Regions from separate parts of the Shewanella violacea DSS12 genome, predicted to be linked through region 2. Evidence: predicted binding sites of a transcription regulator. Region 2 holds the regulator's gene; each other region holds the start of a gene.
What was found. The regulator LexA, encoded in region 2, represses DNA repair genes until DNA is damaged. The targets are predictions, from matches to a motif close to TACTGTATNNNNATACAGTA.

Region 1: the regulator LexA is predicted to act here: its motif matches at 2,341-2,360, upstream of recA (recombinase RecA).
Region 3: the regulator LexA is predicted to act here: its motif matches at 3,092-3,111, upstream of dinB (DNA polymerase IV).
Region 4: the regulator LexA is predicted to act here: its motif matches at 4,377-4,396, upstream of SVI_RS10630 (LexA family protein).

What each region holds. Positions count from the first base shown of each region.
Region 1 is NC_014012.1:3,585,456-3,591,721, forward strand. Features, by position in the region: gene alaS (alanine--tRNA ligase) at 1-406, opposite strand, end outside; gene recA (recombinase RecA) at 1,155-2,213, opposite strand; gene mutS (DNA mismatch repair protein MutS) at 2,563-5,130, shown strand; gene rpoS (RNA polymerase sigma factor RpoS) at 5,519-6,266, opposite strand, start outside.
Region 2 is NC_014012.1:226,601-232,866, forward strand. Features, by position in the region: partial or broken gene coxB (cytochrome c oxidase subunit II) at 1-798, opposite strand, end outside; gene SVI_RS00895 (cell division inhibitor SulA) at 1,230-1,742, opposite strand; gene lexA (transcriptional repressor LexA) at 1,778-2,395, opposite strand; gene plsB (glycerol-3-phosphate 1-O-acyltransferase PlsB) at 2,667-5,090, shown strand; gene mtr (tryptophan permease) at 5,090-6,266, shown strand, end outside.
Region 3 is NC_014012.1:3,777,916-3,784,181, forward strand. Features, by position in the region: gene SVI_RS15680 (M17 family metallopeptidase) at 1-63, opposite strand, end outside; gene SVI_RS15685 (aminoacyl-histidine dipeptidase) at 362-1,822, shown strand; gene dinB (DNA polymerase IV) at 1,934-3,019, opposite strand; gene fghA (S-formylglutathione hydrolase) at 3,521-4,375, opposite strand; gene SVI_RS15700 (S-(hydroxymethyl)glutathione dehydrogenase/class III alcohol dehydrogenase) at 4,537-5,667, opposite strand; gene SVI_RS15705 (DksA/TraR family C4-type zinc finger protein) at 5,831-6,097, opposite strand.
Region 4 is NC_014012.1:2,587,270-2,593,535, forward strand. Features, by position in the region: gene SVI_RS10615 (hypothetical protein) at 1-335, opposite strand, end outside; gene SVI_RS10620 (hybrid sensor histidine kinase/response regulator) at 568-3,369, shown strand; gene SVI_RS10625 (two component system response regulator) at 3,378-4,022, opposite strand; gene SVI_RS10630 (LexA family protein) at 4,415-4,849, shown strand; gene SVI_RS10635 (Y-family DNA polymerase) at 4,984-6,237, shown strand.

The sequences.
Region 1 (6,266 bases), 1.6 Mb from region 2:
CGTTATCAGTCTCATAGATGGTGACGCACAGACGTTCTTTAGGGATTTTTAACTCTTGTGTCAGGAAGTTCCACGCATATGTGATCGCTTCACGCTTAAAATAATCACCAAAGCTAAAATTACCTAACATCTCAAAGAAAGTATGATGACGTGCAGTGTAACCTACGTTGTCTAAATCATTATGTTTACCGCCGGCGCGTACACAGCGCTGAGACGAGGTAGCACGAGTGTAATTACGCTTATCTTCACCCAGAAATACGTCTTTAAACTGGTTCATACCCGCGTTGGTAAAGAGCAAAGTAGGATCATTAACAGGGACCAGTGAACTGCTGTCCACAACCTGATGACCATTTTTGTGGAAATACTCCAAGAAAGCAGTTCTTAGTGCTGCAGTGGTTTGATACATGAAATCACCCTGAATTGAGATTACTTAAATTATTGGCACTGTGTTGGACGATTAGTTAATCGAATCGACAATCGTTATTCAACACACACTTGCGCTATTTTGAGGCGTATTATAAGCAGTCTAAAGAATAATACCAATCGGTATAAGAAGGTGGTCAACTCAGAGTTATTTTTGGCTGCTTAATTCAAGGCGAAAGAGTGAGGCAATGGTGATCCCTTTTGAACTCATTCAACACAGAAGTAGGCTGCCAAAAACACTCCTGAAGGCGAGTTTTTGCACTTCCGATACGGCGTTAACGAGCTTAAACGTAGAATAACTATGTTCCTCACTCGTTGCTAGCAACATGGATGTTGTGAATGTCATTTATGCAGGAGCAATTAATGACCTTGCCTCTGAAGCGCTAAACTCTCGCTGAGTGACCACACCTTTATAGCGATTGGTATAATAACCAGAGTTTTAGGGGGGGTATTGCACGAAATGAAGATAGAGTGTGAAAAATATGGCTTTAATAGCGGATGAACATGATTGATCGTTAAAGCAATAGTATTCCAGTGTGAGGCAATTTGAACTTAAGCGAAACCTTCTTCGCCATCATCTGTATTGATATATTGTGAGTGGTGACTGGTACCCATGGCCCTTATTCATATGCAGATAATAATCGCGGCACGCTAGTTGCGAAACCGCGATCTAGTGGGCCAAATAGCCCACCGAGTTACTTATATTCTATCCCTTGAGAATAAACTCTTCTCTAGAATACTTCACCAGTCTCGAGGTCAACATTCTCATCACCTGCAGCTGACTCAGCCGCATCGGGAGATGCGAGTAACATACCACGCAGTGTAGTTTCGATTTCAGCAGAAATTTCAGGATGTTCAGTTAAGTACTTACCTGCATTTGCACGGCCCTGGCCTATTTTATTGCCTTTATAGCTGTACCAAGCACCCGCTTTCTCTACTAATTTATGTATCACACCAAGGTCGACGAGTTCACCCGTACGGTTGATGCCTTTGCCATAAAGAATTTGGAATTCCGCCTGTTTAAATGGTGCTGCGATCTTGTTCTTAACCACTTTAACGCGAGTCTCGTTACCGATAACTTCGTCACGATCTTTGATTGCACCGATACGGCGAATATCGAGGCGAACAGAAGCATAAAACTTAAGTGCGTTACCACCTGTGGTGGTTTCAGGGTTACCGAACATGACACCAATCTTCATACGGATCTGGTTGATAAAGATAAGCATGGTATTGGTTTGCTTCAGGTTACCAGCGAGCTTACGCATCGCCTGGCTCATCATACGAGCAGCAAGTCCCATATGTGAATCACCAATTTCACCTTCAATCTCAGCTTTCGGCGTTAAAGCCGCAACCGAATCGACAACGATGACATCAACAGCACCTGAACGAGTCAAGGCATCACAAATCTCTAACGCTTGCTCACCCGTATCTGGTTGAGAACAAAGTAGGTTATCAATATCTACACCTAGCTTTTTAGCATATATAGGGTCTAAGGCATGCTCTGCATCGATAAAGGCACACACTCTACCTTGGCGTTGTGCAGCAGCAATGACCTCTAGGGTCAGTGTTGTCTTACCAGAAGATTCTGGTCCATAAATCTCAACGATACGTCCTAAAGGAAGTCCGCCGGCACCCAGTGCTACATCTAAAGAAAGTGATCCCGTAGAGATGGTCTCAACATCCATCGAGCGGTTCTCGCCCAGTTTCATGATAGAGCCTTTACCGAACTGTTTCTCGATCTGACTTAAAACGGCATTCAGTGCTTTCTCTTTGTTCGCATCAATCTTCATTCCGATATCCTCTTCGTGCATAATCTAAGTCACGGCAACAACGCCGATATAAACTTGTGACAACTCCGTTATTTGAGCTAAGAAAACTTTATCCTGCTCGAATAGGGGCCTCAATATGCAACTAGTATACTGTACAATCATACAGTATCAAGTACTGTTGATGATTATTTTTTTCTAGCCATATTTACTCAATTAGAAGCACTTGTTAACGAAGAAAAATTCAATCTGACTATTTATTTTTTAAACACGCAACTGACTCAAAAAATTGTTAATATTGGCGACATATTTTAAGGCTGCTCCGATGGAGCATCTTGCCTGTTCAATACCTCATAGAAGAAACGAGCTGTAGATGAATCCAATCGACACCCAAAACCTAGAAAAACACACACCTATGATGCGTCAATACTTGACGCTCAAGGCCGAAAACCCTGAAATGTTATTATTTTACCGTATGGGTGACTTCTACGAGCTCTTCTATGACGATGCAAAGAGAGCATCTGAACTCTTAGGCATTTCACTCACCGCACGTGGCAAGAGTGGTGGCGATCCAATCCCTATGGCTGGACTGCCCTATCACGCAGTCGAAGGTTATCTCGCCAAGCTGGTTCAACTTAGGGTCTCTGTCGCCATCTGTGAACAGATCGGCGATCCAGCCACCTCTAAGGGGCCGGTTGAACGCAAGGTCGTTCGTCTCGTCACACCAGGAACCTTGACCGACGAAGCCTTACTGCAAGAGAGGCAAGATAACCTGCTTGCTGCTGTATATCATGGTAAGGCAGGCTTTGGTTATGCCACCTTAGACTTAAGCTCTGGCCGTTTCGTGGTCAGTGAATTGGAGAGCAGAGAAGCATTAGAGGCTGAGCTACAACGTACTAGTCCAGCCGAGTTACTCTATAGTGAAGACTTCAGCGAGATGTCCCTGATCACAAGATTCAATGGCAAGCGCAGACGCCCGGAATGGGAATTCGATTTCGACACTTCCCGTAAACTCCTTTTAGATCAATTTAAGACCAAAGATCTACGTGGTTTCGGCCTGGAAAATGCGCGTTTATCGCTGCAGGCGGCTGGTTGCCTGATGCAGTATGTTAAAGATACTCAAAGAACTGCCCTGCCCCACATCAACTCTATCGTACGATTCAATCAAGACGACAGTATCGTGCTCGATGCCGCCACAAGAAGAAACTTAGAGCTGACAATCAACCTACAAGGTGGACGTGAAAATACCCTATCTGCGATATTAGATAATACGACAACCCCTATGGGCAGTCGCATGTTGCAGCGCTGGCTCCACGAACCTTTGAGAGATCGCCAACAAATAGAATCTCGTTTAGGTGCCCTCACCGAGTTGCTCGACAGCGGCCTGTTTGACAACCTGACTCCACATTTAAAAGCACTAGGTGATATAGAACGAATCACCGCCAGACTCGCACTGAGAAGTGCCAGACCCAGGGATTTTTCTCGCCTAAAACAGGCATTATCAGTACTGCCAGAGATTCAGCAACTTCTCGCCAGTTGCCAGTCACCACATCTCAAACGTCTAGCGACGATTATGAGTGAATTCCCCGATGAACTCGCTCTGCTCGACAGGGCAATTATAGATAATCCACCTATGCTAATCCGCGATGGTGGAGTCCTAAGAGATGGTTACAATGAGGAGCTTGATCAGTGGCGCGCCTTGAGCAAGGGGGCAACGGATTACCTTAAAGAATTAGAGGCTCGCGAGAAAGAGTCAACCGGTATCTCTACCCTTAAAGTCGGCTATAACCGAGTTCACGGTTACTATATCGAAGTCAGTCGCCGGGAATCTGATCTTGTGCCTCTGAGTTATCAGCGCAGACAGACCCTAAAGAATACCGAACGTTACATAGTTGCCGAATTGAAAGAACATGAAGAGAAGGTACTCTCCAGTCAAGGCAAGGCTCTGGCACTGGAAAAGCAACTTTGGGAGCAGTTATTCGATCTTATTTTACCAAAACTTCATGAGTTACAACTATTCGCTCAGGGCGCAGCAGAGCTGGATGTCATTAGCAATTTTGCCGAGCGCGCCGAGACCCTGAACTATCGCTGCCCGACACTCACTGACATCTCAGGTATACATATAGAATCGGGCCGTCATCCTGTGGTTGAGCAAGTGAGTCAAAGCCCCTTCATCGCCAATCCCGTGACCTTAAATTCGACACGAAAAATGCTAATCGTCACTGGGCCAAACATGGGCGGTAAGTCTACCTATATGAGGCAAGTTGCCTTAATCACCCTTATGGCGCACATTGGCTCCTATGTTCCGGCCCAAGAGGCTGTCATAGGTCCAGTGGATCGCATTTTTACTCGAATAGGTGCATCGGATGATCTCGCTTCTGGCCGCTCAACCTTCATGGTCGAAATGACAGAAACAGCAAATATTCTTCATAATGCCACGACTCAAAGTCTGGTATTAATGGATGAAATTGGTCGAGGAACATCCACATACGATGGACTATCACTGGCCTGGTCCGCTGCCGAATACCTGGCAGAGAAAATAGGAGCCATGACACTGTTTGCAACCCACTATTTCGAGCTCACTCAGCTACCTGATCTCATCGACAATGTAGAAAATGTCCATCTTGATGCCATAGAACATGGAGATACCATAGTCTTCATGCATGCGGTACAAGAAGGCGCCGCAAGTAAGAGCTACGGCTTGCAGGTTGCCGCTCTAGCTGGAGTACCCGCTAGAGTCATAGCAGCAGCAAAACATAAACTGCATCACTTAGAGAGCCGTGATAGCAAGGACGCCAACCATGAGCCATCGCAGCAAACTATGGTCTTTCCTGAGCAAAAAATATCGCAAGTGGAAGATGCTCTCCAAAGTATTAACCCTGATGACCTCAGCCCGAAACAAGCCTTAGAGATATTGTACAGGCTCAAACAACTGACTTAGGAATATGGCGATGAAGGAGATGTCTGAAGGTGTAAGGGGCATCTTTAGCCATGGACTCTAAAAAGAAAGAGTGGGATAAGCCTTTCTTTACAAGAGTCCCTATACAAAAAGCGCACTAAAAAGTGCGCTTTTTTTGTAGTAATATTGATATGTGATGCTTACCACTATTGGTTAAGACTATTAGCTCAGTCCATTAACTCAGTCTATAAACTAAAGCTAATTGCTAAGTCTAGATTCTGGCCTTAACTTAAAAATCTAATCACGAATGCATCAATAGAAATTGTCATCCCAAAGATAATCAGGCTTCCTCAAATAAATACTTTCATTATCATAATGCGTGAGGCTAGCCTTTACCTTTACTCTGAGATTAACAATCAAAAAGTGACAACTAACTCTTAAAGATGGCCTCTACCGATAAGCCCTGGGCACCGAGTAAGTCTTTAAGACGTTTTAAAGCTTCAACTTGAATCTGACGTACACGCTCCCGCGTTAGCCCTATCTCTTTACCCACATTCTCTAGGGTAGATGGCTCATACCCCAACAAACCAAAACGGCGTGCTAGCACTTCTCTTTGTTTGGTATTGAGTTCATCGAGCCACTTAACCACAGACTTTGACATATCTTCGTCTTGAACTTTGTAATCAGGACCGACACTGTCATCAGCGGCAAGTACATCGAGCAAGGCTTTGTCATTGTCTCCACCTAATGGCGTATCAACCGAAGTGATCCTTTCATTAAGTTTCAACATGCGACTAACATCAGAGCTAGGCAGATCCAATTTAGCTGCGATCTCTTCCGCAGTAGGTTCATGATCTAACTTGTGTGCTAGTTCTCTTGCTGTACGCAAATATACATTGAGTTCTTTAACTACATGGATAGGCAAACGAATAGTTCTGGTTTGATTCATGATGGCGCGTTCGATGGTTTGTCTAATCCACCAAGTCGCATAGGTAGAAAATCTGAAGCCTCTTTCAGGATCAAATTTCTCGACCGCTCGGATCAAGCCTAAATTGCCCTCTTCAATAAGATCAAGCAATGCGAGTCCACGGTTGTTATAGCGACGAGCTATCTTAACAACGAGTCTAAGATTGCTTTCAATCATGCGGTTACGTGACTTACCACAGCCTTTTAACGAT
Region 2 (6,266 bases):
GGAGGCTTCAGCCTCTGCAGCGGCGGCGCTGGCTTGATTTTTTTGTTCGGCGACCCAGATGTCGAAGTCGGCTTGGCTCAGAGCCTCGACCACGATTGGCATGAAGCCGTGATCTTTGCCGCAGAGTTCGGCACATTGGCCACGATAGGTACCTGGGATATCGATACGAGTCCATGCTTCATTGATGAAACCTGGATTCGCGTCTTTCTTGACGGCGAATGCGGGGATCCACCAGGAATGGATCACATCTTCTGATGTCATCAGGAAGCGAACTTTCTTATTGATGGGGAGGACCAAGGGCTTATCGACCTCGAGGAGATAGTTTTCTCCCTTCTCCTCGGTGCCTTCTATCTGTTCTCGCGGGGTCGAGAGTAAGCTATAGAATTCTATATCTTGATCGAAATAGCTGTAATGCCATTTCCATTGAGAGCCAGTGATCTTGATGGTGATGTCAGCATCACTAGAGTCTTCCATGGCAACTAAGGTCTTAGTCGCCGGAATAGCCATAGCTATGAGTATGATGAAAGGTGTAATGGTCCAGGCTATCTCGACCTTAGTACTTTCGTGGAAATTGGCTGCTACGGCACCCTTAGACTTTCTGTGATTGATCATGGAATAGATCATCACTCCGAAAACCACGACACCGATGGCGCAACAGATATACAGAATGATCATGTGCAGGTTGTATACCTGTCCACTGATATCCGTAACGCCCTTTGTCATATTAAAGGGCATTCCTGATGCCAAAACGTATGGCGTAAACAGCAACGCCAGAAAACTATACAACACTCGCTTCACTAGACTTCTCCTCTGTCAAAAATTAAGACAAAGAAGAGTCACACAGTAAGTCTCTGCTCTATGCAAACTCTTCAGTTCCCAAAAAAGCAACGATGACTTCAAAGTGCAGTGGCGGTTCACTTGTTATTTTAGTTTGGCAGTTACTTATCTACCAGAGTTAACCACACTCGCACCTACGGCTGAATATATCAGTACCGATTTCAGCGAGGTAAATTTCTGGCCTTGTACATATGGCAGGGTTTTACTACGCCGACTACTAAATCGTTTGGATATAACAAATTATCGTTGTTATATCCCTAACTTACTTGGTGTTGAAATATTGATCAAGATCACTTTTAGCTAAATTATGAAATATTTTGAATAAAAATCAGACATAAAAAAGTCCCTTGCGGGACTTAAATAATAGGTTTTAGGCTAAATCAATTTCTAGATTAGTGTAGAGATCCAAATAAACTGGCCTGACTGAAGTGAGTATCTCTTTGAGTGTGGGCCTTACTGTGTAAGTGATTATTCGCATCCTCGATGACAATGCCTAAAGCGCGTGCGCTTTTTTCTACCAGTTTTAGTCGGCGATTGTCACGTGAATCTAAGGCCTGAGTCCAGCAGATAACGGCACTGGATGTACCACTTATAAGCGCTTTTTCCATGGCCCATAAGGTTTCGATTTCGTCTTTAGCATGAACCAGCAGGACTCGGTCCATCCTGACTCCAGCTTCGGCTAACATCTGCTTGTAACCTATATTGGGAGGACTAATCAATACGATCCATTGCCCCTGATGGCTCAAGGTTGCAAGCTGATTACTCACTTGTTTTAGTTCCACCCGGCCCTGAGTGTAGCTGGTTACCGTGGTGATACTTCCACACTCTTGTTCGATGGACGCTTGGTTAAGTGGATTAGTCCATAAACCTGGGTGTCTAGGGCTATTTCCGATCATATTTTTCATTACCAAGCTCCTTCGCCAATGAGTGACTTATCTATTTATTGCCAGCTGCCGTTGCGGATAACACCGACTGCCAGACCTTCGATACTCAGGCTCTGACTGGTGAGATCGACCACTATTGGTGCATAGTCTTCATTTTCTGCATGGAGATAGACCATACTGCCCTTTTTCTCGAAGCGTTTTACTGTGACATCCTCTTCCACTCGAGCGACTACGATCTGGCCATTCTTTGCTTGTGAAATCTTATGAACCGCAAGCAGATCACCTTCGAGAATGCCAATATTTTTCATACTGTCACCGCGCACCCTAAGTAGAAAGTCGGCACTGGGGCGAAACATAGCCGGATCAACTTTATAATGTTGTTCTATATGTTCCTGAGCAAGGATAGGTTCACCAGCTGCAACCTGGCCTATCAATGGTAAGCCTAAATCTTCGGGTTCCGCTGCTTGAGTGAGTCGGATGCCGCGGGATGTACCGGGAATTATTTCGATGCAACCTTTCTTGGCGAGGGCCTTCAGATGTTCTTCGGCCGCATTGGCACTCTTGAAGCCTAAGCGCTTGGCTATTTCAGCTCGAGTCGGAGGCATGCCGGTATCGATAATATTACGCTTAATGAGTTCTAGGATCTCGGCTTGTCTTGGTGTCAAAGGTCTCATGATTAATCCTGTCTTTCTATACAGTAACTGTCATTATATACAGTATCTTGGTCAGTGCAAGGATTAACCAAGTTTATTATCTGGGATTGCTATTTGTCATACCCTGTCTTTGCCTCTGAAAGGTAAGGGTATTAGTAAATCTGGCTGATATTTTGAGTCATTCACCAGTATAACTGGCTTCATTATGGCTTTTGCCAACTAGATTAGGGGGTTCTCTCTTTTATCTGGTATTCTATGCCGTTATTAAGAAGACTCATATTATATAAGAACAATGTCGAAAAAAGACTCTCTTTGGTATAAATCCTTACGCTGGATTCAGAAACAACTGGTGCAGACTGTAGTTGTGCCCCATGACCCCTTCGCCGATCTCAATTTAGATCCAGATAAACCTGTGGTTTATGTGATGAAGACTGAATCTCTCAGCGACATCGCAGCCCTGAGTGAAATCACAGGTAAATATAGACTTCCAAGTCCCTATGATGAACTTGTGGTCGATGGTGATCGTACGCCGAGAGTCGTATGCCTTGAAGGTGCCAAGCCGCTATTCGGTGAAAGAGAGAGCAATGAGTTTTTCTTAAATAGCTTTATGGATCTGTTGAAGGTGCATAAAGAGAAGCCTGAACTGGATATACAGCTAGTGCCGGTCAGTCTTTACTGGGGACGTACTCCAGGTAAAGAAGACGATACCATGAAGGCCGCAGTGCTCGAGCGACAAAATCCAACCTGGCTGCGAAAATGTTTTATGATCCTCTTCCTGGGAAGGCATAATTTCGTTCAATTTTCTAATGCCGTCTCAATTCGTCACATGGCCGATGAGCATGGCACCGACAAGCGAATAGCTCACAAGCTTGCTCGTGTTGCCCGAGTTCACTTTAGCCGTCAACGTAAGGTCATGACTGGCCCTGTTTTGCCTAAACGTCAGGTGTTATTCCAAGATCTGTTAAATTCTGAGTCCCTTAAGAAGGCGATTAAGGAGGAAGCAGCCAGTAAGAAGATCTCCGAGGCCGAGGCCAAAGCTAAGGCGATGGAGTATCTCGATGAAGTTGCAGCGGATTACTCCGAGAGCTTAGTACGAATAGCCGAGCGCTTCCTGACCTGGCTTTGGAATAAGCTTTACAAGGGCATCAATATCAAGGGCGCCGAGCAGATCAGGCAGCTGCATCATGATGGTCATGAGATCATCTACGTGCCTTGTCACCGTAGTCATATGGACTACCTGTTACTCTCGTATATTCTCTATTACGAGGGCATGGTTCCACCGCACATAGCTGCGGGTATCAATCTCAATTTCTGGCCTGCAGGGCCTATGTTCCGCCGTGGCGGAGCCTTCTTCATACGTCGTAGTTTCAGAGGTAACAAGCTCTACACTGTGGTTTTCCGTGAATATTTAGATCAGCTATTCACCAAAGGTTACTCGGTAGAATACTTTACCGAAGGTGGACGTTCTCGCACCGGACGTCTGCTCGCACCTAAGACTGGCATGATCGCCATGACGCTTAATAGTGTGCTGCGTGGCATGGAAAGACCAGTAACCTTAGTACCTGTGTACTTAGGTTATGATCATGTGATGGAGGTCGCCACTTACCATAAAGAACTCAGCGGCAAGAAGAAAAAGAAAGAATCTGTTTGGCAGCTATTTGGTGCACTGCGTAAGCTAGGTGATTTTGGCCAAGGTTATGTGAACTTTGGTCAACCCATTACCCTGAACAACTATCTGGACGAGGAAGTACCCGGTTGGAAGGAGGAGATGGCTAAAGATCCAGAGCAACGTCCTAAGTGGCTATCTCCTGTGGTGAATACCTTAGCTAATCGAGTGATGACAAGCATTAATGATGCGGCAGCTGTGAGTTCTGTGACTCTGACCAGCTTAGTTTTACTGGCTTCTGAGCAACATGCCTTAGAGCGTTCACAGCTTGTGAAGCAGTTAGATCTCTATCTTAAATTACTCAAAGATCTGCCCTATACCGAGTTCACATCTGTACCGGAAGGCGATGGTGAGTTATTGGTGCAACAAGGTTTAGATCTTAAGAAGCTACAGCTAGATAGCGACCCGCTAGGGGATATTATCTCGATAGAGGACAGCATAGCAGTGGCTATGACCTATTATCGCAATAATATCATCCACCTGCTGATTGTTCCGTCTCTAATAGCAAGCTGTTTGACTCAACATGAGCATGTCACCAGAGATGAGATTATCGCTACGGTAAAAGATTTTTATCCCTTGCTTAAAGCCGAGTTGTTTATGGGGATCGAAGACATAGACACTCGAGTCTCCCAGATTTTGGATCTGTTTATCGCACAAGGACTCGTGACCGAGTCCGAATACCTCACGCCTGTAGATAGCCAGATCAACCAGCTCTTACTGCTCGCAGGTACTGTGAGTGAAACTATGCAACGCTATGCCATCATATTTAACTTGCTGGCTGCCCGTCCCCTAATGGAGCGCTTCGAGCTCGAGGGCGAAAGTCATAGATTGGCACAAAGACTGGGTGCGCTCCATGGCATCACTGCACCGGAATTTTATGATAAGAAGCTTTACGGTGCCCTTAGCGTCAAGCTAAAAGCGCTAGGTTACATATTAGATAGTGACAAGAGAGGAGATGTTGAACGGATTAGGCAGAGAGCCAATGGCTTGCTGCGTTCATCCGTGAGACAGACCATAGAAGATAGTGTCGCTGCGGAGCATAAAGCATAATGGCTAACCATATGAATGCAGCTAAGAGTGGGACTGAGCGTCGTTCCCTTATTGGCGGAGCCATGATCATTGCCGGAACCGCGGTAGGTGCTGGCATGTTTTCTCTGCCAGTGGTCGGTGCTGGAATGTGGTTTAGCTATTCGATAGCCATGTTGATCTGCGTATGGTTCTGTATGTTGGTTTCGGGTCTGTTATTACTGGAGACTAATCTACATTTTGAGCCAGGAGCGAGTTTCGATACTCTGACTCGCGAGACCTTAGGTAATTTTTGGCGGATTGTGAATGGTCTGTCCATCGCCTTCGTGCTTTATATCTTAGCCTACGCTTATATCAGTGGTGGCGGATCCATAGTTAATCATAGTCTTGAGGCGGCCGGAATTAAGCTGCCACAGAGCGCGGCTGGCCTAGTATTCGCCTTAGGTCTGGCATTTGTGGTATTTATCAGCACCAAAGCGGTAGATAGGATCACCACTATCATGCTGGGTGGCATGATCATCACCTTCTTCCTCGCCGTAGGTAATTTGCTGATCGATATCGATACCGTGAAGTTATTTAACCCAGATGGTGAGAAGACATATCTGCCTTATCTACTGGCGGCGCTACCGTTCGGTTTAGTGAGCTTCGGTTATCACGGTAATGTGCCTAGTCTGGTTAAATATTATGGCAAAGATCCGGCTACTATTATCAAGGCCATCGTCTTAGGTACCCTGATAGCGTTCGTCATCTATGTCTGCTGGTTAGTCGCGACCATGGGCAATATCTCAAGAAGTGAGTTTGTCGACATCATAGCCCAGGGCGGTAATATGGGGGTCTTGGTCGGAGCCTTATCTGGGGTGATTGCCAGCGATTGGCTAACCAGTATGCTGACCCTGTTTGCAAACTTAGCGGTAGCCTCATCCTTCCTTGGTGTGACTCTGGGTCTGTTCGATTACTTGGCGGATCTGTTTGGTTTCGACGAGTCTCGCTCGGGGCGTCTAAAGACAGCTACTGTCACATTTGTTCCGCCCACCGTATTAGGTTTGCTCTTCCCCGATGGCTTCCTGATTGCTATCGGCTTCGCTGCACTTGCGGCAACAATATGGGCGGCAATCGTACCTGCCTTGATGGCCCATCGCGTGAGAAAGATGTATCCGGAATATGAAGGCTTCAGAGTGCCAGGTGGCACGCCCGTGATCG
Region 3 (6,266 bases), 1.4 Mb from region 2:
CCAACCACTGCCTTCGAAGATTGCATCACCATCGAGTACATCAACAAAATTAACCTGAGCCATGAACCATCCTTCTGCTTGTGAGATCGTGTGATTTCATTCTATAACTCACAGGTAATACATTGTTTTAACTGTGTAATTAAAGAAGGAACACTTTATTATTGTACGCACTTTATAATGCTTTATTAGCTAGCATTATTCACTTAAGTTAAGCCGATGCCAAGTGCTTATAAAATATTCTGGTAACTTTGTACATCAGCCTTTACATAGGTAAACAATCAGTCTGAAAATCTTGCTGTTCACCTGTGATAGAATGCGGTTAAATTTAGCCTCCAAGTCGTATTCTAAAGGGGAATTATCCGTGACAGCAATAAGCCAACTACAACCTCAAGCACTCTGGCAGTGGTTCGATCAGATCTGTGCGATCCCACATCCTTCTAAGCATGAGCAAGCACTCAGCGCGCACATTCAAGCTTGGGCACGAGATAAGCAACTTGAAGTTGTTGAAGATAAAGTCGGTAACCTCATCATCAAGAAACCTGCCACACCTGGCATGGAAAACCGCAAGACAGTGGTCCTGCAGGCCCATATTGATATGGTGCCCCAGAAGAACTCAGATAAGCTTCATGACTTTGAGAAAGACCCTATCGTTCCTTACGTGGATGGTGATTGGGTTAAGGCTCAGGGCACGACTCTAGGTTCTGACAATGGCATAGGCATGGCGTCTGCGTTAGCCGTTTTGGGCTCAGATGATATCCCCCACGGCCCATTGGAAGTCCTATTAACTATCGATGAAGAAGCTGGCATGACTGGCGCATTTGGCCTGGAAGCCGGTTATCTGGATGCCGAGATCCTGATCAACACAGATTCAGAGCAAGAAGGCGAGATTTACATGGGCTGCGCCGGTGGTGTTGACGCCCAAATCAGTGTGCCTATGGTGTGGCAAGCCCCGGAGTCGAGCAATGCAACATACACCTTGACCCTATCGGGTTTAAAAGGCGGTCATTCCGGTGTGAACATACATCTTGGACGTGGTAATGCCAACAAGCTGCTGGCCCGCTTCCTGTTTAACTACGCCGATGACTCGGCGCTGGAATTAACTGACTTCACCGGTGGTTCTCTGCGTAACGCCATCCCTCGTGAAGCCAGTATCAGCTTTATGCTACCCGCTGAAAACATCGCTAAACTTGAGACTCAGATCCAAGAATTTCAGGCGCTTATCAGGGAAGAGCTAGCCATTGCCGATCCAGATATGTTACTGGAACTAGCCGAAGTGTCAGCAGCCAAGCAAGTCATGAGCGAAGATACTCAAAATATACTGATTGATCTACTCAATGCTTGTCCAAATGGCGTGATCCGCATGAGTGATGAGGTTGAAGGTGTTACTGAGACTTCATTAAATGTCGGCGTTATCAGCACAGAAACCCAAAGCGTTGAGATTCTCTGCTTAATTCGCTCACTGATAGATTCGGGTCGTGAAGAAGTCGAAAGCGTATTAACCTCACTGACAAACTTAGCCGGTGTTAGCATAGAGTTCAGTGGTGCTTACCCGGGATGGAAGCCAGATAACAGCTCACCTGTGATGGCACTAGTTCGTGAAACCTATGACGACATCTACAACAAGAAACCTGTGATCATGGTGATTCATGCGGGTCTTGAATGTGGGCTGTTTAAGAAGCCTTATCCTGAGATGGACATGGTATCGATTGGTCCGACTATTCGCTACCCACATAGTCCCGATGAGAAGGTACTCATAGAGACAGTAGGCCAATACTACAAGCTGCTGTTAGCGGTACTGGAACGTATCCCAGAGAAAGATTAATCAAGTTTGCTAGAACCTAGTTCCTAGGTTCTAGCAACTTCTTCTAAAATCCTTATTTAAAATCATTCTTTAAAAAACCTTATTTAAAAATCCTTAGTTAACAGCCCTTCTTTAAAATCCTAGGTCCATCTGCGACTCTCTGACTTCATTGTCTGCCGCCCTAGTGTTAACCGCCGACTGACTCGCTAAGCCCACCGACACACCTAATAATCGAATACCTCTCCCCTGCTGACGCTCCAAGGCTTGTGCGAGCAGATCATAAAATAACGTCACCGATATTTCATCGGATCTGTGTTCTATGGTGGTCTGTTTAAAATCACTAAACTTAAGCTTAACCACTTGCTTATTGATACTGCGATCTTTAGCGCTGCGCGTCACTCGCGCCGCCAACTCCTGAATAAGTTGAGGCATCACCCCATGACACTGTTCCAGGGTATAGATGTCCTTTGCCAATGTTGTCTCGACCCCCACAGATTTACGCTCCCTGTGCGGCGAGATGCCCCGCTCATCTATACCTTGAGCCCGCTCAATCAAGACTGCACCAAATTTCCCAAAACGCTCTATCAAAGCTGATTTGGGATAGTCCTGTAGATCGCCACAGGTTTTCAGGCCAATATCCTCAAGTTTCTTACCCGTCACCTTGCCCACCCCAGGGATCTTAGTCAGGGGTAAGGTTTTCACGAAGGGGGAGATCATATCCGGGGTTATCACATATTGTCCGTTGGGTTTATTCAGATCTGAGGCGACCTTGGCAAGAAATTTAATCGGCGCAATACCGGCAGAAGCTGTGAGGCCTGTGACTTCGAAGATCTCCTGCCTGATAGCTTCAGCTATCAAGGTAGCAGAGCCCTGACATTGAGTGCAGTCGGTGACATCTAGATAAGCTTCATCAAGAGAGAGAGGTTCAATCAAGTCGGTATAGCGAGCAAATACTTCACGGATCTGTATTGAGACCTCTTTGTACACCGACATGCGCCCAGGCACTAATATCAAATCTGGGCACAGTTTCAACGCATAGCCCGAGGCCATGGCCGAACGAACGCCAAAAACCCTAGCCTCATAATTACAGGTACTGATAACCCCACGGCGATCACTGCGCCCGCCCACAGCTATGGGTTTACCTCTGAGCTCAGGAAAGTCGCGCATCTCGACCGCGGCAAAATAGCAGTCCATATCGATATGAATAATTTTCTTCAAATTAGTTTTCAAAGCAGTTTTCAACACACTCTTGTAAACACTCTCTCAGCAAGAAGCCCTCTCACACCACTATACTGTATATAAAAACAGTATCCAATAAAAATGAGACTTAAGATAAAAAATTGCATGAGGAAGGAACAAAAAACGAATAAGGAGTAGGAAATGAATAAAGAGTAAGCAACAAACAAAAATGCCATCGAGTCATTAACCCAATGGCATTATCAAAGTAGAAAACTATTTAGCTTTAGCTGGCGCTAAGGTGTTCAGCATGGAATTTTAAATGATGCTCGATGAAACTCGTGATGAAAAACATATCTGAATGATCCAGTTTTCTTAAATCAAGCAAGCTCTCAAATCAAGAGTCTTCCAATTTAGCTAACATCTAAGTGTTCAGCATGGAATTTTAAATGATGCTCGATGAAACTCGTGATGAAAAACATATCTGAATGATCCTGTTTTCTTAAATCAAGCAAGCTCTCAAATCAAGAGTCTTCCAACTTATCAGTCACTTAAGTGTTCAGCATGAAACTTCAGGTGTTGCTCTATGAAGCTGGATATAAAGAAGTAACTATGATCGTAACCTTCATGGCTTTCTAGCACTAAAGGATAACCACTGTTCTTGGCCGCCGCAGCTAAGACTTCAGGTTTTAGCTGTTCAGATAAGAAGTTATCCGCTTCCCCTTGGCTGACTAGAGCAGGCACAAATGACTGACCATTTTTCTCAGAGGCATTACGCATTAGAGTACTGGCATCGTAATCGGACCAAGCTGCCGTGTCTCTGCCTAAGTAAGCAGTAAAGGCTTTCTTACCCCAAGGGCAGTTTATTGGATTACTGATTGGGCTAAATGCCGAAACAGACTGGTAAGCTGCACTGTTTCTCAGGGCGATGACTAAGGCGCCATGTCCACCCATTGAATGGCCAGCAATAGAACGCTTGTCTGTCACCGGGAACATTGACTCGACCAAGGCGGGTAGCTCATGGACTATGTAGTCATACATCTGGAAATGCTTATTCCAAGGAGCCTGAGTGGCATTAACATAGAAACCAGCACCTTGACCTAAGTCGTAACCCTCATCGTCGGCAACGTCACTGCCACGGGGGCTAGTATCCGGTGCAACTATGGCGATACCAAGCTCAGCAGCAATGCGCTGGGCGCCCGCTTTATGCATGAAGTTTTCATCACTACAAGTCAAACCAGATAACCAATAAAGAACCGGTACTTTCTGACCATTTGACGCCTGAGGCGGCAGGTAAATAGCGAAGCGCATCGCACAATTTAAGCTCTTGGACTGGTGACTATATTGCTTATTCCAGCCACCAAAGCTTTTATTACTACTGAGATTTTCTACTGTCATTATTTATCCTTATTACCGCTTCAATATCCCAGTGACCAGCTTGTTCACGGGAATATTGCAGCGATAGGACTATTGATTAATCTAAGGTTGAAGCGGGATTATCCGCTTCGAGAGCATTTATCCAAATGACTATTTTGTCAAAGTGACTACTTATCGAAATATTATTTGTCGAAATGAATGACTGTACGAATACTCTTACCTTCATGCATAAGCTCGAACGCTTCATTGACCTGTTCAAGACTCATGGTATGAGTGATAAAGTCACTTAAGTTAAATTCACCAGCCATATAACGCTCGACATAGTCAGGTAACTCAGTGCGACCTTTAACACCACCGAACGCAGAACCTTTCCACACACGACCAGTCACAAGCTGGAACGGACGAGTTGAGATCTCCTGCCCGGCACCGGCTACACCGATAACCACTGACTCGCCCCAACCTTTATGACAACACTCTAGTGCCGAGCGCATAACATTGACGTTGCCGATACACTCGAAGGAGTAGTCGACGCCGCCATCTGTAAGCTCTACGATGACATCCTGAATAGGCTTATCATAATCTTTAGGGTTGATGAAATCGGTAGCACCCAGTTTACGAGCTAGAGCAAATTTACTCTCGTTGATATCGATAACTATGATACGGCCAGCTTTTGCCATAGTCGCACCGATAACAGCAGACAGACCAATACCGCCCATACCGAAAATAGCGACAGTTGCGCCTTCTTCGACCTTAGCCGTATTCATCACTGCGCCCATACCGGTTGTTACACCACAGCCCAACAAGCACACTTCTTCTAGTGGCGCTTCAGGGTTAACCTTGGCCAGAGAGATCTCAGGCAGAACGGTATACTCAGAGAAAGTAGATGTGCCCATGTAATGGAAGATATCTTTACCATCTATAGAGAAACGTGTGGTGCCATCTGGCATCAAGCCTTTACCTTGAGTCTCACGGATCTTCTGACACAAGTTAGTCTTGCCTGATTTACAGAACTTACACTCGCCACACTCAGGGGTATAAAGAGGAATAACATGATCGCCAACCTGAACACTGGTCACGCCTTCACCGATAGACTCGACGATACCGCCACCTTCATGGCCTAGAATACAAGGGAAAATCCCCTCTGGATCATCACCCGAAAGTGTAAATGCGTCGGTATGACATACGCCAGTGGCAACCATCTTGATGCGCACTTCACCTTTCTGTGGTGGCATAACATCGACGATTTCCATAGATAGAGGTTGACCTGCAGCCCAAGCTACGGCGGCTTTTGATTTGATTGTTTGTGCTGTCATTTTAGCTCCAAAAAAATAGGGTAAATAATAGAATGACTCCAGAGATAGAGACTGAACCTAACTCCTCACATCATGCTGATTTTAATATGGGATAAGTATATCCGCCAATATACGAATTGATAATCCTACTTATGGGTAATTTACTTTTACCGCACAGTAACAATCATCGTAATTGACTGTCTTTACTACCCCGTCGGTTATAACCAAGCTGTTTAGCCTGTTGGCTATCTAGCTCTACCTGACAAGTAATACACAGGCGAACTCCAGCTACTGCATCCCGACGGGCCTGTGGAATTTCTGTTTCGCACTCTTCACAATGAGTCAGAGCAGAACCTGTAGTTAATTTTTTTCTGGCTTGGGCAACGGCATCATCCACACTGATGTCAATTTGCTCTTGCACCGCACCATCTCTTGACCAACCACCAGCCATGAAAAATCCCTCCTGATTTTGCTGTAACTTATAAACTTGTTATGTCGAGCCGTTCGATGAGATAAGTTGCCAATTCCAGTAAAATGAAAACCTGTACTCGCGAATTAGGTGTATTATATTCCCTACTCAAATAATGATAATCTAGCAAATTGTAAAATGACTTTTACCT
Region 4 (6,266 bases), 2.4 Mb from region 2:
AGAAAATTAGCTAGCGCTTGCTGAAATAACAAGGCTTGATATAAGGCGTCTTCATCCTGGCTTTCATCATAATAACGCCATAGAATCCATTCATTATTCTGATACTCTAATCCGCAATCTCGCGCCTCCTCACAAGCTGCGAGTACCAAGCTCATGTGCCTTAACCAATCGCTCTCAGTCTCTATTGGTACATTTATCACTACCCCAATCGATGCTGACTGATTAAGCTCAATAACAGCAGCTTTTCTCTTACCTAACTGCCATGTCATTTTCCCTTGAGCTAATGTTGATACGAGAAGCCCATAATTAACCAACCTATCTATCATTTTCATCACACCTTGCTCTCTTCTATGGAGTAAGTATGTAAGCGATGGGATGATTACCCCATCAGGTGAACACCTGAAGTAAAACGCAATTTAGGAGTAAGTTAAGGTATAAGTTAAGGGAGACTAAACAAAGTTTGGTGGGGAGCTGTTAACATTAATGAATAAAAACTCAATGCAAGCACGTAATTATTAAGGTATTTTCTATAACCACATGAGAGCTGCAAAATAATGATGAGAAAAGATGAAGAAAATTAAATGGAAAGCTTCCTTAGTCACTAAGCTCACAGTGTCATTTACCGCCGTGCTCATTTGTCTATGGATCATGATTGAGTTCCTCTCATACAGCAACACATTCAATCGTATTCTGGATAGGAACCTCATAGCCTATGGAGAATTAAGCGATCTAAAATCAGAAGTTAGCAATAGCCTATTTAGTGGCGCTAAATATGATGCTATTCAATTCGATCAGCGATTACATCAATTCTCTTCAATAGATAAGATCAATGCCTATGAAATAGTTGCCCGTTACTTTCCTTTATCAGACAAAAAAAATACCCAAAACGATACCTTGAGTATGTGGATAACCCAAACTTTTGGTAATGCGGGTCAGCATCGATATATAGACAGCTTTATCTTTCAACCCCATAAAGGGGTCTCAATTTATGCTTCAACATATGCTGATAAAGCGTACTTTCAGAAAAGGTTTAACGAAATAAAACAACTGACGAGTCAACAGACTGTTGACGGTTATCGCTGGGGTCAGCCCATTTTTGACAAAAAGTCAGGCATTTACTACCTCTTATTTAGTTATTCGAGTGATCACATAAACCCTAACTCCCCCCAGGTCGGGTTTGTGATTAATTTAACATCGACGATAAGCTTAAATACCTCATCAGAATCCAGCGCAAAGAGCTTTTTCATGACTAGTGAGAGTGAGATGTTCTCTAAATCAACTCTGAGATTATCACCAAAAATCTTAACCACGCTAAAAAATGAATTTAACGACCCCAATAAGAAAGAAGACAAAAGTATCCCTCACCCCATTGAGCAGTACTACATTATCAAAGAGCACATCAAAGGGCCCGGATGGCTACAGGTCACATTGGTATCAAAAACATTTCTACAAAATTTAGCCCTCACTCCTTTTTTCAGTGAGCTTCCCTGGTCACTTCTCGCACTGGCACTTATGGCTTTTGTTTTATTGCATGTATTGCGAATTAATCTAACAAAACCGATAGGTCACTTTGTGAGCATCATTAATGGCGACGCTCAGCCCACCTTCGAACGGCGTCTACCTGAAACCCGCCAGGATGAATTAGGCCAGATAGCCAAGGCCTATAACCATTTACTCGATACAGTGAAGGAAAGCCATGACGTACTTGAGAAAAAGGTAGCCCAAAGAACCCATGAATTGGCCATCACGACCCAAGAGGCTGAAAAGGCGAATATGCGAAAGTCTGAACACCTTACCGATATCAGTCACGAAATTCGGACCCCTCTCAATGGCATATTAGGTTCGTTAGAGCTATTGCGTAATACTCAATTAGACGCTAAACAAGCCGATCTTGGTGACACTGCTTTTCACTGTGCAAGTTCACTTTTAGCCATTATCAACAACTTACTCGATTTTTCACGCATTGAAGCCGATCAAATTGAGCTTAACTATCAGCTTTGCTCCATATTCCAATTAGCCGACAACGCTATGCTCACCATACAAAATAGAGTGATAAATCGCCCAATTTCACTCGAATGTATTGTGAATGCCGATGTACCAGAAAAAGCACTATTAGACCCCTTGAGAGTGAGGCAAATATTAGTTAACTTATTAGGCAACTCCGCCAAATTTACAGAAGACGGCTATATACTTTTACGTATAGAAGTCGTTGAGAATCATCTTTATTTTAGTGTTGAAGACACAGGTGATGGGATAGCGATTCAAGATCAGCAACGGATATTTGAACCTTTTGCTCAAAGCTGCCATCACAAAGCAGGCTCAGGACTTGGTTTGCCTATTTCTGCAAAGCTTGCCCTGAAGATGCAAGGCCAGCTAACCATGTGCAGTACTCTTGGTTACGGGAGCACTTTTATTTTAGATCTGCCTCTCACTGAAGCCAATGCTCCGCTCACTTTGCCACCTGAATCCATCATAGCCCCCTTAGCTTTACACAGACAATTATCCTTATGGGGCGCTGTTCCGATTGAGGGGGACAATGAAGAGCTGTGCCATAAGGAGCTGGCCCACTTGCCAGCCAGGCTATGGCAGCGCCTTCATGAGATCCGTTACAACTTACCTCAAGAACAGACGAATAACACACTAAATTTACTTCCTTGGAAATTGAAAATTCTCTTGGTCGACGATGTCGAAACGAATAGAAATATTATTGGCATAATGTTAGCCGAATTAGGCCAGCAAGTATTCACGGCCAGCAGTGGTAAAGCCGCATTACAAAAAGGACAAAGACATATCTTCGATCTGGTTTTGATGGATATTCGCATGCCCGGACTCGATGGTTATCAAACAACACAAATGTGGCGTAACAGTGAAGATATTTTAGATACTGAGTGCCCAATATTTGCTCTGACGGCAAATGCTAACCCAATGGATCGTGACACCATAGAAGCCATCGGAATAAACAGCTATTTAACCAAGCCCGTTTCTTTAGCGCAGCTAAACAGTGCCTTGGAAACAGCAGCAGATCTGCAATTGGATCGCGATATGCCATTAGTGATAAATACCGATATCGATGACCCCATGATAGATTTCTCTCAGACAGATCTCAATTATAGACTCGCCGTTCATTTAACAGATATTGTCGAGCAAGCTAAACAGTTTATAGCCAATGAGGAGTGGAAACTCCTCAGTGATGTACTACATACAATTAAAGGCAGTGCCGGTTTGGCGGGACTTAAACATATTTTTGATACTGCAGTCGATTTAGAAGTCATTCTCGAAACCGAAGAATGTCTAAGCTTAGACGTATTCTCACCTCTGGAAGGACTAATTCAGGCACTCGCATCAGCACCAACGACCTGCACAGCCTAAGCTGTGCATTAACCAGCTAGCCTTTGAGCCCAATGAATTAGCTCTGCTACGTTATGTGCGTTGAGTTTACGCATTAAATTCATCCTATGGGTTTCAACCGTTTTCAAACCTATTACCAAGTCCTCCGCAATATCCCGGTTACGACGTCCCTCACAGATCAACTTTAGCACTTGCTGCTCTCTTGGCGTCAGCATAGGCATATCGCCATCAACGGCACCAATCAGCGCCTCAACTTGTTGTTCGTCTAAGCTAGAATCAATAAAAGTCTTACCTTTGCAAACTGATTTAATGGCGGCTAACAAGGTACTTTTCGGGCTATTTTTGAGTACGTAGCCATTAGCACCTACATCTAATGCTTCACGGGCACTCTTCTCTTCTACAGTCGCCGTCAGCATGATTATCATCATCTCTGGCCAACGTTGGCGTAACTGACGGATCACATCGAAACCACTCATACCAGGCAGTTTTAGATCCATAAACACGAGATCTGGCTTTAATTTTAAGCATTGCTCATATACCGCTAAACCATCTTCAACAAACCCCACCAATTCAAGCTCAGAATAGGGTGCCAGGCAACTACGTAATCCATCAAATATTAACGAATGGTCATCAACCACTAATATGCTTATCGACTTGTACTGGCCAAACGTCATAAGTTTATCTCCTGAATTGAGTTTAAGTTATCCGCTTTATCTAGATAACAGCAAACCGACCTTACTCGCAGCACGCGCAACAAGTAGATCTAGATCGCAAAATCAACATTTAACCGACTTAGATCGCAATTTTCGTATTTTGAAGGGGTTTCAGCTAAATTGTCAAGACTTTGTACCTAGCTAATGATGCTTCGAACAATAATGAAAGCTAGACAGAAACAGTAAATAGTTCGGTATAGCAGACAAAAACATCAGCATATAGAGCACAAAGAGAGATAAATCAGTGCCTCGTTAACGTTCTGGCAGCATAATCCCGAAAAAGATTGCCACCACTTAGATTACTGCTAAACTTACAACTGTATAAATATACAGTGTAGAGTTAAATGACCATGATGAAAGTGATTCCAATCTCAGCCAGTGCCGGAATAACCGGCTTCGAAAGTCCAGCCACCGACTATAAACAGCTTCCTTTGAGCTTAGATGAGCTGCTTATCCAGCACCCCAGTGCCACCTTCATCGGCCAAGCGAGCGGATGTTCGATGCAAAATGTCGGCATATTCGATGGCGATATCCTCATCGTCGACAGGCACGTCAAGGTACAAGATCAAGACGTGATAGTGGCAAATTACAACGGTAACTTTGTCTGCAAAATTATTGATACCAAAAGAAGAATGTTACTCTCGGCTAACGATGAACATCAACCAGTAGTCATACACGAGTACGACCAGTTCAGTGTCGAAGGTATCGTGGTGCGTTCGATACGCTGTCATCGGCCGAGTCCTCTGCTGATGAATAGCGCTGCCATCGAGTCGGTTTTTAACCGATGAATTTTATTGATGCTAGCGTCGTTACAGAGTGAGCTATAGCACCAGAACGAGCTCCAAAACTAATCAAGAACTTGTAGCAGAACTTATACCAGAGTTAATGGGTCAGCTAAATCAACTCACTCTAGGGGAAGATGATGTTCGCTCTCGTGGATGCTAATTCATTCTACTGTAGCGCCGAGCAGGTATTTCGTCCCGAGTGGCGTGGCCGGCCTATTATCGTGTTATCTAACAATGATGGCTGCATTGTCGCCGCCAACCGTCAGGCCATAGCGGCCGGGATCCCAAAGTTTGAGCCTTATTTCAAAGTTAAGGCACTGTGTGACCGCTTAGGAGTTATCGCCTTAAGTTCTAATTATGAACTCTATGGCTCATTGTCCGCCAGCATGATGGAAGTGATAGGCCGTTTTGCACCTGAGCAGCATGTCTACAGCATAGATGAATCATTCCTGTCATTTAAACACTGTTATCCAGCCATACCTTGCTTAGTGAAGCACGGCCACATCATACGCCGTGCGGTCTGGAAAGAGACTCGCTTACCTGTATCTATTGGCATGGGAAAAACCTTAACGTTAGCTAAGATAGCCAATCACGCCGCCAAGAAACTCACCGACTACAATGGAGTCTGTGTCATCGCTAATTCAGACCAAAGAAAGGCTATTCTCTCCCAGATAAAGCCCTGTCATGTCTGGGGCATAGGCCGGCGCTTGTCAAAGCAGTTGGATTTGATGGGAATAACATCAGCCTACGCACTATCTCAGATGGCACCGGGACTCGCCAGAAAGCAGTTCAGTATAGAGATGGAACGTACGGTGCGGGAGCTCAACGGTGAACCTTGTAAGGGCTGGGATCAAGCCAGAGCCGATAAGCAGCAAATCTTTTCGACCCGTAGTATGGGAGAGCGGATCACAGATTCAAACTCACTACAGCAAGCCCTCGGTAAACATGCAGGTATTGCCACCAGCAAGGCAAGAGCTCAAGGCTCCCTGTGCTCGGTGTTGCTTATTTTTGCCTCTAATTCCCCCTTCGATGAGCAGCCTACAGGATTTAAACTCACTCATAGATTTGCTTACCCCACCAATGACACAGGTGAAATAACCCAAATAGTGACTCAGATAGCCAAGCAGCAATTTAGAGCCGGGGTGCGTTATTACAAGGTCGGAGTTGGTCTCATCGATCTTATCAGTGAGTCACATAACCAGCTGGATCTGTTTGCGTCACCGAAAAACCCAGCATTAATGAAGGTCTATGACGCACTCAATCACAAATACGGCTCCGACTCTATATTTATGGCTGCCCAAGGGTTCACTGCAAAATGGCACATGAAGCGAGAATATCTCACCCCTCAATACACCACCAGCTGGCGAGACATCCCTAAGATCACTTGTTAATTAACTGACCATTTTTCAAATACAACATG